3 regions of the Proteiniclasticum sp. genome follow, and region 3 is predicted to be linked to each of the others. Evidence: a T-box and tRNA genes for the amino acid it is inferred to sense, from the RefSeq annotation. Region 3 holds a T-box; the other regions hold tRNA genes.

Region 1 (6,995 bases), on a different contig from region 3:
ACCAGCATCAGAAGGATAGTGAACGCCAGAGGCATCACCGCCTCTCCTCCATGATGCTGGGATATAAAGACCGAAGGCGACATGAGCAGGGACTCAATCAGCAGGATTATCCCAAGCACTTTTACTATTATTCCATAGTTCACTTAAGCGTCCTCTCTTTCCAGGTGTAAATAACTTCTTCAGGTTTTCCGTATCCTCCGCACGAGAGAATACAACAATCCTGTCATTAGCCCGTATGACCGAAGAACCCTTTGGAATGATGACATCGCCGTTATGGACAATGGCACCGATGATCAGACCTTTCGGCAGATTAAGATCCTTAAGAGGACGATCCAGATAGGACATGTCTTTTGTCGCGATAATTTCCGTCACCTCCCCATCTCCTCCAAGAAGAAGAGATACAGAAACGACTTTCCCGCCTCGAACATACTTCAGGATATCAGACGCCGTAATATTCACAGGGTTTAACGCAGCATCAATATCAAGCTTGTCGATGATCTTCGTGTAATTCTTTCGACTTACCTTCGCGATGCACTTCCCGACACCATACTGCTTGGCCATGAGTGCCATGAGGAGATTCTGCTCATCATAACCAGTCGAACCGATGAAAGCATCCATCTGATCGATATTCTCCTCCTCGAGGATGTTCACATCCGTACCGTCACCATTGATGATCAGAACATGATCAAGTTTTTCCGCAAGCTTCAGCGCACGCGCTCTATCCTGCTCGATAAGCGTCGTTGCAACCTTCGCTTCGGAGAGTTCTTTCGCAAGATAATACCCGACGTTTCCTCCACCGATGATCATGACACTATCCACATGCTTGTCATTTCCTAGAAGCTTGTGTTTCTTGCTAAGCTTAAGGAGATCCTCTTGGGTACCCATAATGTGAATCACATCTTCCGCTTCGATGGAAGACTTACCATCAGGAATGATTAGTTCTCCATGTCTGGAGATCGCGGTGATGATGAGATCATCAAAATCTTCCAGCTCATACAGCCTCTTACCCACCAAAGCACTTTTGTAGGAGATCTTGAAATCAATCATCTTCACTTTACCGTCGGCAAAATCTCCCGTATAGAACATCACATTCTTCAGGAGATACTTCGCTATGGCATTCGCTGTAGCGAAATCAGGATTGATGATGAGATCGATGCCCAGTTCGTGACGCACAAAACTGAGCTGCTCCGTATATTCGGGATTTCTGATTCTGGCTATCGTCTGATTGCAGCCCAGTTTTTTCGCAAAGGTACAGATGACGACATTCGTCTCATCATTTTCCGTTGTCGCGACAATAATATCATATTCCTCAATGTTCATTTCATTGAGCATGGTTACACTTATCCCACTGGCGACTACAGTCAGAACATCAATATGCTCATTGATGTTCTCGATGACTTTCGCATCACTGTCTACCAGGGTCACATCCATATTCTCCATGGTCATGGCTTCGGCAAGCTTTACTCCAAGCTTACCAGCACCTACAATCATTACCTTCATAATCCCTCCATAAAAAAAGTATATTAGGATTATTGTATCATACTTAAAATAAATGTCACCCTTACAGCAGAATACCGGAAGTCCATCACAATGATGAACTGCCGGTATTATATTCAGCTTACCGGAAGATCGATTCTTGTCAGAAGCTCTTCCGTACTTCTGACCTCATCCGGCGGGTTATAGTAGGTTTCATATGCAATCCCCTTTGCAGTAAACCCTTTATCTCGGATGTATTCATTCATCTTTTCATAGACAGCACTCATACCCTCGTAAGGGCCTTCATACATGCAGGAGATGACTTTACCTTCTCCTATCTCACCAGGACACATATCATGATCACCAGGAACGACGTCGTCCACAGGGAATCCCATCTCGACATCCAGATTTTCCATGTCCATATTATAGTAGGCAACAAAAGGGGGACCCGCAGCTTCAACATCCAGCTCTTCAAGATATCTCGCAATTTTCTCGTAGGACTCCCCGATGACTGAAGGCAGATTCTCCACACGAGTATTCATTCTGATACTGAGCACCGGCTGATACTTCTGCTCTCTTGTCTCAATAGTAAGCTGCTTCTCTTTCATCATTACCATTCGCTCCTCTCTTAAAGATTGATAATATTATATCACGAGCTTTCTGTTTCGGTATGAATATTCCGTTAAAGCAGTTACCGATCTAATTCCAGACACGAAAAAAACAGCCTAACATGTAGACTGTTTCTTAATGGTAGCGGGGGCAGGACTTGAACCTACGACCTTCGGGTTATGAGCCCGACGAGCTACCAACTGCTCCACCCCGCGATATTGAATTTGGTGCTGAAGACCGGAATCGAACCGGTACGGTGTCACCACCGCAGGATTTTAAGTCCTGTGCGTCTGCCAGTTTCGCCACTCCAGCGTAATAATAGAAATGGTAGCGGAAATAGGACTTGAACCTACGACCCTTCGGGTATGAACCGAATGCTCTAGCCAGCTGAGCTATTCCGCCACATTTAAATGTCGCCTCATCTCAGCGACAAAATTAATTATATATGAACACCCAGACCTTGTCAACACATAAAATAAAAATAATACCCGGAAAATCCGGGTATCATCATCACTCTATGATCATTCTCATTGAAAGCCTAGGCTTTAGCTTTTTCTGTTTTTTGTCCTGACTTCCTGTTTCTTCTTATAATCAGACATGATTTCTTCGCTTTCTTTCATGAATTTTGACATAATGTCCTCAAAATTGTTTGCAGCAGGCTTCTTTCTGTCAGAAGCGCTCCACTCTACTTCAACTGGTCTTGTGGACTTTTTCTGTGTTACAGCTACACCCTGCTTTATAGACAGACTGATCTTGCCGTTATCGTCAATTCCTAATACTTTGACCTGTACCTTGTCGCCCTCTTTGATAAATTCCTTGATGTCCTTCACATAAGTGTCGGCTACCTCGGATATGTGCACTAAGCCCGTTTTTCCGTTCAGATCGATGAAAGCTCCAAAGTTAGTGATATTTACTACAGTTCCTTCTACAATGTTTCCTACCTCTAAGGTCATGTTAATAAGAATCCTCCTTAAAATATATATGTATAATGATACCCGATCAGTCGCCTGACGAGTCTATTACCGGAATTTCACCGGGTCTGAGTAACCCAAGTCTGCTTCTGGCACTTCTTATAGTATAGTCTTCCGTATTGGTGCTGTCTACCAAATTAGTCAGTTTTTCATTCTCTTCCATGACTTTCTCCAGTTCCTGCTCCTGCCGGGCGATATTCTTTTCGATATTCGCCATCATGACCTGCTGCCTGTAAAGCGTAAAGGAAATGAGACCGATAAACAGAGCAAGAAGCACGCGCAATGCCACTTTTCCAATTTTCATGGTATTCCCCCTATTACAATAAACGGCTTTTATTCCTCTTCATCTGTATCTTCTTCACCCTCAAGAATTTCATACATCGCTGAAGCTTCATCTTTTCTGACATGTTCAGAGATTTTGAGCACTTTAGCTTTGATGCCTTTTTCCTTGAATGTAATTTCGATGATGTCACCCTCATTAACTTCAGTTCCAGCTTTTGCTGTCTTTCCGTTTATGGAAACTCTCTTCCCGTCACAGGCTTCCTTAGCCACAGTTCTTCTTTTGATGATTCTGGATACCTTCAGATATTTGTCTAGTCTCAATTTAATCACCTCGATTGTGCATGAATAAACAGTTTTCTTTTTTATTCATTGTGTATATTATATATTTGGAATTGTCCAATGTGAAGTAAAACTTTGATGATCGGGCAATATAGCCCTGTTGGAGACTTTATGTGAACATCATATAGACAAAAGGCACAGAAGAATGAATTCTTCTGCGCCTTTAAATGTTAATGTACTAGACTGGTTATTTCTTCTTCTTAGGTGCTGCCTTCTTCTTCTTAGGAACAACATTCACCTTTTCTTTAAATTCTTTACCAGGCTTGAATACAGGTACCTTTGATGCTGGTATCTGGATTTCTTCCTTAGTTCTTGGATTTCTACCGACTCTTTCTTTTCTGTCTCTAACTTCGAAGGTTCCAAATCCAACTAATTGAACCTTTTCACCCTTCTCAAGTGATCCTACGACAGTTTCAAGAAATGATTTTAAGAAAACCTCAGAATCTTTCTTGGTAAAGCTAGTTGATTCAGCTAATGCAGCGATTAATTCGGCTTTGTTCACAATAAATTCCTCCTCGTTAATGTTTATTAATGGAATCTACTGTTATTATTCTACAGAAAACCCTGAAACCCTTTATTTCTAGGCGTTTATTTTAGTTTTTTTCGTCTTTTTTTGCGATTTCCCAGTATTCATCCAGTTTTTCCAGGGAAAGACCTCTGAAACTCAGCTGGTCAGCCAATAGAAGCTCCTCCATTTTCGTAATTCTGCTGATGAATCTGTCTGAAGTCTGATTGAGAGAAACCTCAGGATCCGCACCGAGAAAACGTGATAGATTGACCGCTGCAAACAGAAGATCTCCAAGTTCCTTATGGACCTTTTCTTCATTCCCTTCAGTTAGTGCTTCTCTTATTTCAAGAATCTCTTCTTCAACCTTCGCAAAGACCGGACTGATTTCATCCCAGTCGAAGCCGTACTTTCTGGCCTTCTTCTGAACTTTCTCCGCTCGAGAAAGACCGGGATAGAACTTTGAGATGCCCTTTAATGCGTCACTCAGGCTATCTTCACTCTTCTCCTTCTTCTTCAGCTCCTCCCACTGTACAAGGACCTCCTCTGAGGTCATCTCTCTGTCCTTACTGAATACATGGGGATGTCTGTAGATCATCTTCTCAGAAACCCTCCTGATGACGTCGTGGACTGTAAAATTGCCTTCCTCTTTTCCGATGGTGGAATGAAGCAGAATCTGAAGCATCACATCGCCAAGTTCCTCACTGAGACTGTCATAGTCGTGAAGATCAATGGCTTCAAGAGCTTCATAACTCTCTTCGATGAGATATCTCTTGAGAGATTCATGGGTCTGCTCCTTATCCCAGGGACAGCCATCCTCTTTATCTCTCAGTCTCTCTACAATGTTCATGAAGGAGTAGAAATCGTACCTGTTCGCCATCGGCGGAACATAGACGCTTGTCAGGTCATCGATATCCTTCTGTCTGTCCAGTTCAAAGAGGGGTATTCTTCTAACCACTTCTTCCGGGGTACCGGCAGCCCGCACAAAGACGATTTCATCTTCATCTTCCAGATAGTGTCCAAGCGCGATTTTTACACGACTGGCCATATATCCCGAGAAGACCTGAGTGATGATCGTTCCTTTGGAGAAATCCGGTTTTTCCACCTCTATCGCCAGTGCATCAACGATGCGAAGCCCCGTGATCGGATCGATTTCCAGAGCTTCAAGCATGGTATCCACAAAACTGATTGAAGGATAGATTCTGTAGGGAATACCTTCACTCTTGCAGGCCTCGATAATCAGCATCACTGATTTTTCGGCAACAAGAGGATGACCAGGTACCGCATAGGTCAGTTCTCTTTCCTTGGCTTCATTCACAATGAAATCCCTGATGCCCTCATAGACATCTTCAAACTTCTCCGCCTTCATGTAGTTGTCATCGAAGGTTTTATATATGATTCCTTCTTCTTTCAGATAAGATACAGTGGGATGCTTTTCTGTTCTCAGATATAAGGGATAGGCTTTCAGCGCCTTTATGGCGCCCAGTGTCAGTGCATCCACACTTCCTGGACCAAGGCCAACGATATGTATCATGATTCACCTCATCGATCGGCAGAAGGCATTCTATGCACACTGCCTGATTATTAATAGAACAATTATAGCACAGGATACTTCCTCTAAAACAGAATAACGCTCCTGATTTCTCAGGAGCGTCATGAACATTATCTTATCTTGTCTTCATAAACCTTGACGTTTAATTCCTTCTTCCACTCTTCCATGGTCGAAGCATACTTTTCACTCTTCTTTGTGTTCAGAACAGTTGCGGAAACAGATTCCTTAACTTCTTCAAGTGTCTTCTGAACAGGTTCAGGTGTAACCTGATCAACCTTTATGATATGATATCCGGCTGTGGACTTGACCACATCAGAGATCTCATTCTCTTTGAGCTTCTTTACATGTTCCATGAAGTCAGCGTAAAGTTCCTGATTGTCATATGCATAGTATCCAAGAAGTCCACCCTTGTCTGCTGATAGATCGTTTCCGTATTCTTCAGCAACTTCAGCGAAATCTTTACCTTCTTCTTTGATCAGTTTAAGCGCTTTTTCCCCTTCAGCCTTGGCAGCATCATCAGTTCCGAAATAGATATGATAGATGTTTGCTCCAGCAGGAGTCATGAAGCTCGCCTTGTTCTCTTCATAGTACGCTTTCACGTCTTCGTCAGTTACAGCGACATCTTCCATGATGGTTTCATAATAAGTGTTTCTTACGATATCGGACTTGACGAAAGCACGATAGCTTTCTTCATCATAGCCTGCATCGGTCAGTGCTTTCTTATAAGTCTCTTCGTCTTCATATGCGCCTCTTACCTGAGCGATTCTGTCTTCCACAGCCTTGGCGATTTCTTCTGTATCCTTGTCCATACCTGTTTCTTCGACTTTCCTGTCGATGATTCTCATTTCAACTAGGCCATTCAGAATATCTTTCTTCAGCTGAGCAACGACTTCCTTGCCTTCTTTCTGTTCGAGCATTTCTTCTCCATAGTTGACCTTCATTTCATCAAGATATGGCTTTGCTTCTTTTTCTACATCTTTCTGTGTGATTTCCACATCACCCACTTTGGCAAGAACAGTTCCGTCTATGGATTCCTGTGTCTCTTCTACCAGTCCGCATCCGGCAAGTGCTACCGCTAGGACAGAAGCGGAAAGGACTGTGAGTACTTTTTTCTTTAAACTAATCAAAATTGATTCCCTCTCTTTTATCTCAAATTGTGTTCTTTACTATGATATTCTTTCATTGTTACATTTACATGACACATTTTAATATTATATATTCTTTACGACTCTTTTGCAACTTTGTCCGTATCGGACAGCTC
Region 2 (3,490 bases), on a different contig from region 3:
GTCACGAAGAAATAAATTACTGTCAAAGCCTATGGAATTTTACTGAGCATTGTTATATAATACTCTTTGTATGGGGGCGTAGCTCAGCTGGGAGAGTGCCACACTGGCAGTGTGGAAGTCGTGGGTTCGAGTCCCATCGTCTCCACCATAAAAGATGAAGAGCCTGAAACTTATTGTTTTGTGGCCTGACGAGGGTTTAGAATGTAAATTCAAAAACCCTCGTTTTCTATTTGAAGGATCTCGCTTTTTCTTCAAAAGCGGGATGCTTCTCTTTTTGGCCGAATACAACTTTACGCCAAAATCAGAATCGGTTCCTGGGTATTCAGTACCAGAGGGTGTAGCGGACCAGCAGGTTTTTATCTTACGGTCTGTATCTGAAGCTTCAATGTGTACACTCGTCTGGATATTGACGAGAAGAAGACAGGCAGGCGAAAAGCATACCCTTAAGAGCCTTGGCAAAAACTCTGGTGAATATATGCAAAAGAGTATTCACTTTTTTACTGCGAGGCAGTAATTTACGTTCTCTAACGCAGTGATAGGGTGTAAAGGATGAGCATTGTTATATTCCTGAAAGTACTGAGCAGTTATCTGCACTGGAGTTAAATGCTCATAGACCAGAAATCCGAAGTCAGAAAGAAGTTTTTCAATTTCCTTAAGGGAATAGCAGGCCAGCATTTCCTCATTTGCACCCTTAGCTAAAACCGCCTGTTTCTGGGCACGGTGACCTGCTTTATCCGTATTGCTGTATTCATCAGGATAATCAAAGACAATGGTGCTCCCCTCAGACAGAATCGTACTAAGCATGGAGATAAGATATTCAAAATCCTGCCTGGCTAGATAGTAGCTAAGACCTAAAATACTGGTGAAGGTGATTCTATCTTTTTTGAATGCGGGATTCTGAGTTAAGATCCTACACCATTCATCCTTCGTCAAATCCGCAGCAACATAATGTGTATTGTCTTTAACTTCATTCTGTCTATCCTTAAGACGGAGTTTCTTGTCTTCTGCCGTTGATGGAAGGTCAACTTCAAAAATCTCAAGGTTTCTCGCCCAGTCAGGCTGGCGGTAAGCGAAAGTGTCGTATCCCGCCCCTAAGATTAAATACTGCGATGCACCAATACGTACTGCGGTCCTAAGAGATGCTTCTGCGAATGCTGCTCGTCCAAGGGGAGACGGGGATAAATGATTGTCTGTAATCCATCTAAGAGCTTCCCTTTCTGTACCGGCGAAGGAGGGATCAAAAAACCCGATTCCATCCGTCATGTTTTTGGCTATCTGGTTGAATTCCATGCTGTAAAGAGCAGTCTTGCAACGCTGTCATTGATAATTTTAACATTGCTGTTCTCTGCATGATACGCTCTTGCAAATGCACTAATCAACGCCGTCATACTTTTCTGTTCCATTTTATCACCTCTATATACTTAATACACCTTTATAAGATAAAGTACCAGACTTGACTATTACAGTGATTTGTGTTATAGTGTCTATAGATAATTGATAGAATTTACATTTTCGTCATATTTTGTGACGTTTTTTTAATGTCTACGAAGTTTGAAGAATTTAGTGATAGACCCTGTCCATTCAGGATGATCATTGGTTTCATATTTCATTGCAGCTCATCAGAAATGAAACTTTCACGCTTAATATCACACAGTGCCTGCAGACAAAAATCAGTTGCACGATTGCATTAATTATAAAAAAACATGCAAAACCAGGGTTCTGGGTACTTGATTAAATATGGTGAAACGTGGTAGAATCATAAAAGTGAGGTCGTGGTCATAAGACTTAAGGGCCGAACAGAATATGCAGATATGGCGGAATTGGCAGACGCGCTAGCTTCAGGTGCTAGTGGAGGTAACTTCGTGCAGGTTCAACTCCTGTTATCTGCACCATCATGAGACTTCAGTGATTTGAAGTCTCTTTTTCTTTGCGTTTATAAAAAAATCTCCAGATAGGGATTTCCGATCCTTATCTGGAGATTTTCACTTATTGACTGCTTATTTCCGGCTTATTCAGTCTATCTTGATGCCAGAAATTTTTCCACATCATCTGCTGTAATGATGATGTCCTTGGACAGATTTTCACATCCGTCTTTTGTGATCAGTATATCGTCTTCCAGACGGATACCGATGCTTTCCTCTTCAATATATAATCCTGGTTCCACAGTAAGAACCATTCCTTCTTCAAGGATCACATCTCTTCTGCCCACATCATGTGTATCCATGCCCAGGTAATGGGAAGTATTATGGTAGTAGTATCTTCTGACTTCCTCATCCTTCTCGATTAGGCCAAGAGCTTTAAGCTCCTTTGCATAGATTTCCTGGACAAGTTCATTGATTCTTGCATAAGGCACACCAGGCTTCAGCATTTTTATGACCTCATCGTGAGCTTTCAGGACCAGATCATAGAATACTCTCTGCCTGTCTGTAAACTTTCCGCTTACAGGGAATGTTCTTGAGATATCTCCGCTGTAGTACTCAAACTGAGCACCAAGATCAAGAAGCACCATGTCATTTTCTTTCACTTCATGATTATTTTCCACATAGTGGAGTACTGTAGCATTATGCCCGGCAGCACATATGGTTGTGAAAGCGAAATCTTTTACACCTTCAGATTTCAACGTGAAATCAAAATGGGCTTCCAGCTGATTCTCCTTCATACCGGCTTTGGCGTTTTTCATGATGTTCATGATGCCCTTACCTGTAATGTCGATGGCTTTCTTTATTTTTTCGATTTCTTCAGGAGTCTTAAACACACGCAGTGCGGATATTTCATTATAAATGTTCCTGACTTTTACCTGAGGATACCTGCTCACGATTTCCTTGGCAAATGATACACCTCTGGTATCGAGTGAATCATAACTGTCTTTCTCAAGATCCAGATACACTCTATAGAGGTCTTCTTTTCCGATGGCCAGATTCATGAAATTTTCAAATGTCTGCAGGAACCTGATGTCACTGATTCCTGATGCTTCTTCAGCTCTTTCTGATGATATGGTCTCTCCGACCCATTTCACCATGACAGCATCTCTTTCTTTGATAAAAAGGCTTTCCATGATCTTGCCTTCCGCTTTTCTCATGACAAGAATAATGTTTTCTTCATCGATTCCGGTCATGTAGAGAAAATTACGGTTGGGTGTGAACTTGTATGCTTCATCTGCAGACTTCTTCGGTGCAGATCCTGCAAATAGGATGAGCATGGAGTTATCCTTCATCTTTTCGGCAATTCTTTTTCTGTTACTGATATGAAATTCTTTCATCATTTCCTCCCGGCAGATATATTCTAACTGTTTAGATTGTAACATAGGAAAGCATTATGCTGCATAGAGGATTCTTACTTTCTGTTTTCTTTATCTTCATTCTGTACGAGAAATACGATTATCAAGGTCCTACTGAAAATCCCCTTTTTAATGTCATATCGTTTGTAAGACATGAGCTTAATCTCAAAAGACATATATTTACGTGCAGGATTGAAAACCCTTCTTCAATTG
Region 3 (6,995 bases):
GAGTTGAACATGGCGTCTGCCTCTTCCTGATAAGGGAAGATATTCATCTTTTCTCCGCTTGATACTGACGGGAACATGAGAAGCGTATCTTCAGGGCTGTAGCCTCTTGAGATATGATCTCTTGCCATTCGTCTCAGCTTCCTTACATCAGTCGTCGCGATGCGGTTATGCTTGTCCATATTGAGGACAGTCAGCGCGCTGATATAGATTTTGAACTTGAAGCGGTCTTCTATTCTTCCGAGCAGCCTCGGGTTGAGACCATGAATTCCTTCAATGATGATGATTCCATTCTCCGGAAGCTTTACCATGTTAAGAGAGACGCCTCGAGTTCCGGTTTTAAAGTCAAACTTCGGTAGTATGACCTCCTCGCCCTTAAGAATGTTTGTGATGTCCTGTTCAAAAAGATCAAGCTCAATGGCTTCAACACTTTCAAAATCAAATGATCCATCCGCTTTCTTTGGTGTCATCCTTCTCGGCACAAAATAATCATCCATACTGATCGGGAACGGAATCAGACCATTGACCCTCAGCTGGATGGCCAGCCGATTGGCAAATGAAGTCTTCCCTGAAGAGCTGGGACCGGCAATGAGCACAATCTTCACATTTCCTCTTTCTTTGATGTCATCTGCTATGTATGCTATTTTCTTCTCATGAAGAGCCTCGGTGATGTTTATGAGTGTCCTGCTTTCATGATTTCTGATTTTCTCATTGAGATAGCCGACATAGTTGACACCGATCAGTTCATCCCATCTGGCTGTCTCTTCAAAAATCTTGAACAGTTTATCCTGAGGTTCAAAGGGTCTCAGGATTTCCGGTTCTCTTACGGTAGGATAGCTCATGACAAAACCGTTTTTATAAAGATCCAGAGAAAACAGCCTGATATTTCCTGTGGAAACAGCCATCTTCCCGTAGAAATACGCATACTGATCAAGAAGTCTATACATCTTGATTTCCTTGTACTCCATATTCTTAAGAAGAAGATACTTATCCATATCCTGAGATTCTTTATACATGGCCAGAGCATCCTCCAGAAGCATGCATTCCTTGGTTATGGGATAATCTTCTTTTATGATTCTTCTCATTTCTTCTTCCAGATGATTCATCTCTTCCTGGCTCAGCACCCTGTTTCTGATCCAGCAGTACAGTCCTCGGCTGATCGAATGGTCGATGATGAGATCAAGTTCCCTGAACAGCCTGTAAAAAGCCGTGACAAGAATAAATGACAGCGTCCTCTCGTATGCCTTATGCCCTACATAATCATCCGTATAGACTGGTATGAGATTATTCTTTCCTGTAAGTTCTCCGTTCAGTTCAAAGTATTCCCCCCGTTCTCTGGCAAGTATCGGCCAGAGATTCCCTTTTTTCAGGGTTTTCACAACTTCATAGGGTACGCCTTCTTCTATTGCTGCAGCTTCATATCTATCGTTCATCTGTTTTCCCCCCACATCCGGACAGTTTGATTCTCCTGTTATTTATACTTTATTCTTATCTATATTATACCCAGATTATGCTGAAATAGCACTTCATTGTTATCACTTGCAGAAAGCGTGAAATGAATACCTTTTCAAGGGATTTCGCCATGTTCATGATAATTTAAAGTCTCTCATGATATGGTTTCATAAGAAGAAATGCTATATAATAAAGGGAGAGTTTATGTGGAACCTGCTAAAAATCTTACACTTAAGCCGCATAACAGAAGCATCATAAGATAAATTGAAAGGTGGTTGTATTAATGGCATTAGTCACAACAACAGAAATGTTCAAGAAAGCCTACGAAGGCAAATATGCTATAGGCGCATTCAACATCAACAATATGGAGATTATTCAGGGGATTGTCAATGCATGCAAAGTGAAGAACTCTGCAGTAATCCTTCAGGTATCAAAGGGAGCAATGAAGTATGCAGGCCCAAGATATCTTAAGGCAATGGTCGATGCGGCTGTTGAAGAAACAGGCATAGACGTCGCACTTCATCTTGATCACGGTCCAGACCTTGCGACAGTAAAGGAAGCCATCGAAGCCGGATTCACATCCGTTATGATCGACGGTTCACACCTTGACTTCGAAGAAAACGTGAAGATCACAAAGGAAGTCGTTGAGTATGCTCACGCTCACGGAGTTGTTGTTGAAGCGGAACTTGGTATCCTTGCAGGTGTTGAGGATGACGTTCATGCTGAAGAACATGTCTATACAGATCCTGAGCAGGCAGTAGATTTCGTAGAGAGAACAGGCGTTGATTCCCTTGCTATTGCAATCGGAACATCCCATGGTGCTTTTAAGTTTGCCGGTACACCAGATCTTAAGTTCCATATCCTTGAAGAAATTCAGAAGAAGCTTCCAGGATTCCCGATCGTTCTTCATGGTGCTTCTGCCGTAAGTCAGGAACACATTGCCATGAATAATGAATTCGGCGGAGCAATAAAGGGTGCACAGGGTATTCCAGTAGAAATGCTGAGAAAAGCTTCTGCAATGGCTGTATGCAAGATCAATATGGATACTGACATCAGACTTGCCATGACCGCAGCAATCAGAAAAGCTTTTGCTGAAAAGCCTGAAGCATTCGATCCAAGAGGATATCTTGGTGCAGCAAGAAATGAAATCCAGAAACTGGTAGAGATGAAGATCGATGATGTTCTTGGATCAGCAGATTCAATGAAATAGTATGGTTTAAGGTACTGCACTTCGCAGTGCCTTTTTTCTTTCACGTGCAGTACAATCATCGGTATTAAGGAAGAAATGATAAATGATCTGATATGACTCGCAGGAATAAGTTCACCGCTTCACACCTTCTCTTCTCCTCATCACTATGGAAGAACTGAGAAGATTTTCAAGCAAAGAAAAAGAGCCCTTTAACGGACTCTCTTTTTTCTCGCCATAGTACCTTAAAACGTTCGTACCTGGTTTTGTCTTCTGTTTATTCCACTGTATCGTGGTTCATCTTCGGTTAACCCGCAGACTGTCAGTTTCATTTTTTGTGTGAAAGTCCTATAAACTTCCTGCGGAAAAATTAATCTTTTCCAGCTTGTGCTTTATATTAAAAAACTCATTCTCCAGAATATTGATCTGTTTTTCAATCAGATTCCTGTTGGTTTCCTTAACTGCAGCCCCAAGTTCTTTGGATAATATACTCAGCTCATCGCTGATCGCATAAATCCTTTTTGTAGCATCATATGCATTCATATTCTACACCTCACTTAATGACATTTACTTTTAAGGTCCCGTGGGCGATTCTTTACAACCGGTACATTGCTGTACCTCTTAAAGGAATAAATGTATAATTACTGTATCAGGATTTCTTTTTCCTGCTACAACTGCATTTTAGACTTGCTTATGTAAACAGTCAAGGCTGTTTACATAAGTTTATGACATCACTTTATGAAACTGTTTCAATAAATCGGATCTGTTATGGAAAAGGTAAACATTTTGCCTGTTTTTTTCAGTTTCATACTGTCCCTTTTCAGCTTTCAACCTTTAAATCAGAATCACATTAACTGTTGGGACATCAGATATGTAATGATTTCATAAATTCCGGCCTCGAGCCGTATAAAGGAGAAGAAAATGGAACTAGAAGTTAAGATACTGGACATCGATATCCCTAAAGTCAGAGAAACCATGAGACAGAATGGAGGCGTTCTTGTAAAGAATGAGATGCAGGAAAACTACATCCACGACTTTCCAGACAGACGCCTGTTAAGCGTCAAGGGCTATGCACGAATCCGAAGTGTAAAAGATATCTCCACTGGAAAAGAAACGGTATTCATGACCACAAAAAGACTGATTTCAAGAGAGGTCTTTAAAAAAATGGAAGAATATGAAACCATCATTGAAGACAAGGAAACCGGACTTGGTATATTTCAGGCTTTAGGACTTGAACTCATTGAGAACATCCGTAAGTCCAGAGAAAGCTACCAGTATAAAAACACCTTAGTGGAGATCGATGTGAACGATCCGAGCTTCGTTCCCTTCCCCTACCTTGAAGTGGAAAGCCACAGTGAGGAGGAGCTTAAGGAAGTGGTGGAGCTCCTTGGTTATACCATGGAAGATACCTCCGCTTTAAGCATATATGAAATTCTTGCTTCCCGCGGGATAAAGCCGGAAAGTCCGGAAGGCCTTTAAAACATCCTGGTTGACTTTTCATCTATCGATGGCTTATAATTTCGTTATATGTGCGAGGAACAGAAATAGTAGAAGGCCCACCATTTTAGAGAGTCCCTGTCTGGTGTAAGGGGATATGGAAAACCTTTGAACTCGTCTGGGAGCACTGGCCTAATCCGCCACGGTTTGAACCGTTATATTCAGCCAAAGTGAAGCGAAAGCTTAATTAGAGTGGTACCACGGATAATCTTCGTCTCTTAGTATAGAGACGAAGATTTTTTATTTTAAGGAGGAAGATTATGGCAATTTATGGAAAACACACCGACGAAAAATGGCAGAAGATCTGGGAAGATTCCGGTGTCTTCAAATTCAAGGAGAACAAAGATAAGGAAAAACTCTATGTTCTGGAGATGTTCTCCTACCCTTCAGGCAGCAAACTCCACGCCGGTCACTGGTTCAATTACGGGCCAACCGACTCTTGGGCAAGAATGAAGAAGATGCAGGGATATAATGTCTTTCAGCCAATGGGCTTTGATGCTTTCGGCCTTCCTGCAGAGAACTATGCGATCAAGACAGGAATCCATCCCATGGATTCCACATTGAAGAATATCGAAACCATGGAAGTTCAGCTTAAAGCCATGGGCGCCATGTTCAACTGGGATCATGAAGTGGTCACCTGCGCACCTGACTACTACAAATGGACACAGTGGCTGTTCGTTCAGCTGTACAAGAATGATCTTGCCTACAGAAAAAAGGCACCCGTAAACTGGTGTCCAAGCTGTAATACCGTCCTTGCCAATGAGCAGGTTCTCGATGGTGCATGCGAAAGATGCGGAACACCTGTCATCAAGAAAGACCTTACACAGTGGTTCTTCAACATCACAAAATATGCCGATGAGCTTCTTGACGATCTTCAGGATCTGGACTGGCCGGAAAAGACAAAGGCTATGCAGAAGCACTGGATCGGACGCTCCTACGGATCATCAGTAAAATTTGAAGTGGACAAGAAGGACCTTTCCTTTGAGGTCTTCACCACAAGAGTAGATACTCTTTTCGGCGCTTCCTATGTGGTGTTTGCTCCTGAGAACGACATGGTGGGTGAACTGACCACAGAAGAACATAAAGAAGAAGTGGAAGCTTACATTGAAGCCGCAAAAATGCAGAGCGACATCGACAGGCAGTCCCTCTCCCGTGAGAAAACCGGAGTCTTTACAGGTTCCTATGCGATTAATCCCATAAACGGAAGAGTCATTCCCATCTGGGTCGGTGACTATGTCCTGAACACTTATGGAACTGGAATCGTCATGGCTGTTCCAGCCCATGATGAAAGAGATTTCGAATTTGCAAAGAAATATGATCTGCCCATAGAAAGAGTCATCGAAGGCGGAAAGGAACTGCCCTATACAGAGATCGGTAAAATGGTAAACTCCGGAGACTTTGACGGCCTGTCCGGAGACGAAGCCAAAGAAAAGGTTACTGCATGGCTTGAAGAAAGAAACAGCGGAGCGCTCAAAGTCAATTACAGACTTCGTGACTGGCTGGTTTCACGACAGAGATACTGGGGTGCTCCGATTCCGATCATCTACTGTGATCAATGCGGTGAGGTTGTTGTGGAAGAAAAGGATCTTCCGGTGGAACTTCCTTATGATGTGGAATTTGCACCAGACGGTAAGAGTCCACTTGCAAAGAGCGAAAGCTTCCTCAACACCACCTGTCCAAAATGTGGAGGGCATGCCCATCGTGAAGTCGACACTCTGGATACCTTTGTCTGCTCATCCTGGTATTATCTGAGATACGTTGACAATCTGAATGCCGATGAGCCTTTCAATAAGGAAAAGATCGATAAGATGCTGCCTGTGGATAAATATGTGGGTGGTCCTGAACATGCTGTCATGCACCTTCTCTATGCAAGATTCATCACTAAAGCGCTTAGAGACATGGGTTATCTTTCATTTGACGAGCCTTTTAAGTCACTTACTCACCAGGGCCTCATTCTTGGACCTGACGGACAGAAAATGAGCAAGTCCAAAGGAAACACCATTTCTCCGGATGAATACATCACTCAATATGGTTCCGATGTGTTCAGAATGTATCTCATGTTCGGATTCTCCTATTCCGACGGGGGTGCCTGGTCTGACGAAGGAATCCGATCGGTTTCTAAATTTGTGGACAGAGTGGAAAGAAACTTCCATAACATAAAGGACATCCTGCAGAGTTCAGACAATACAGACGAACTTCGTCCAGAAGACAAAGAACTTCTCTACTGGAATGCGAACACCATCAAGGGTGTCACTGAAGATGCCGAAAAAATGCAGTTCAATACAGCCATTGCTAGAATGATGGAGATGACCAATGCACTGATCAGATATATTCCGCTGAAGCAGCACAACCACAAGACCCTGGCAAAGATCAATTCAGACTTCATCCGAGTCCTGGCACCATTCGCTCCGCATTTCGCGGAAGAAATCTGGCACATGTTCGGAAACGAGACTTCTGTATTTGATGAGCCATGGCCGGTCTTTGATGAATCAGCTCTGATCAAGGATGAGGTGGAAATCGTCATTCAGATCAACGGCAAGATCAAAGAAAGAATAATGATTCCGACTTCCGCATCTGATGATGAAATCAAGGAAATGGCAGTGGCCAATGATACCATCCAGAAAGAAACTGAGGGTAAAACTGTAGTCAAGGTCATTGTAATCAAAGGAAGACTGGTCAATATCGTAGTCAAAGGTTAAGCTCTTATAAGGAGATCCTCACCATATGGGGATCTCCTTTTTCTTCGCTCATCTTTTCATCCAGCATAAAGGAGCTGACTTTCATCAGCTCCCTTATTTTCTATTTATTCTTTTCCTTGAATTTCTTCACTTCATCGATGAACGCAGTTGCATAGGCATGCAGA

The links. The T-box of region 3 lies ahead of leuS (leucine--tRNA ligase). A T-box ahead of a tRNA ligase gene usually reads a tRNA of that ligase, here a tRNA-Leu.
Region 1: it has a tRNA-Leu gene. The T-box ahead of leuS (leucine--tRNA ligase) is inferred to sense a tRNA for this amino acid. The anticodon was not compared.
Region 2: it has a tRNA-Leu gene. The T-box ahead of leuS (leucine--tRNA ligase) is inferred to sense a tRNA for this amino acid. The anticodon was not compared.

What each region holds. Positions count from the first base shown of each region.
Region 1 covers NZ_DAMBTF010000002.1:81,844-88,838, forward strand. The annotation lists gene RTX25_RS01395 (TrkH family potassium uptake protein) at 1-143, opposite strand, end outside; gene trkA (Trk system potassium transporter TrkA) at 94-1,500, opposite strand; gene RTX25_RS01405 (GyrI-like domain-containing protein) at 1,614-2,087, opposite strand; tRNA gene RTX25_RS01410 (tRNA-Met) at 2,225-2,300, opposite strand; tRNA gene RTX25_RS01415 (tRNA-Leu) at 2,311-2,397, opposite strand; tRNA gene RTX25_RS01420 (tRNA-Met) at 2,411-2,487, opposite strand; gene RTX25_RS01425 (S1 domain-containing RNA-binding protein) at 2,631-3,038, opposite strand; gene RTX25_RS01430 (septum formation initiator family protein) at 3,085-3,360, opposite strand; gene RTX25_RS01435 (RNA-binding S4 domain-containing protein) at 3,390-3,659, opposite strand; gene RTX25_RS01440 (HU family DNA-binding protein) at 3,865-4,179, opposite strand; gene mazG (nucleoside triphosphate pyrophosphohydrolase) at 4,271-5,716, opposite strand; gene RTX25_RS01450 (peptidyl-prolyl cis-trans isomerase) at 5,845-6,861, opposite strand; gene mfd (transcription-repair coupling factor) at 6,957-6,995, opposite strand, start outside.
Region 2 covers NZ_DAMBTF010000002.1:128,842-132,331, forward strand. The annotation lists tRNA gene RTX25_RS01620 (tRNA-Ala) at 73-148, shown strand; gene RTX25_RS01625 (class I SAM-dependent methyltransferase) at 490-1,290, opposite strand; gene RTX25_RS01630 (hypothetical protein) at 1,272-1,403, opposite strand; tRNA gene RTX25_RS01635 (tRNA-Leu) at 1,806-1,892, shown strand; gene RTX25_RS01640 (aminopeptidase P family protein) at 2,018-3,262, opposite strand.
Region 3 covers NZ_DAMBTF010000005.1:59,359-66,353, forward strand. The annotation lists gene RTX25_RS04025 (nucleoside kinase) at 1-1,430, opposite strand, end outside; gene fba (class II fructose-1,6-bisphosphate aldolase) at 1,733-2,659, shown strand; gene RTX25_RS04035 (hypothetical protein) at 2,984-3,178, opposite strand; gene RTX25_RS04040 (CYTH domain-containing protein) at 3,557-4,114, shown strand; T-box leader at 4,161-4,354, shown strand; gene leuS (leucine--tRNA ligase) at 4,393-6,831, shown strand; gene RTX25_RS04050 (type 1 glutamine amidotransferase domain-containing protein) at 6,932-6,995, opposite strand, start outside.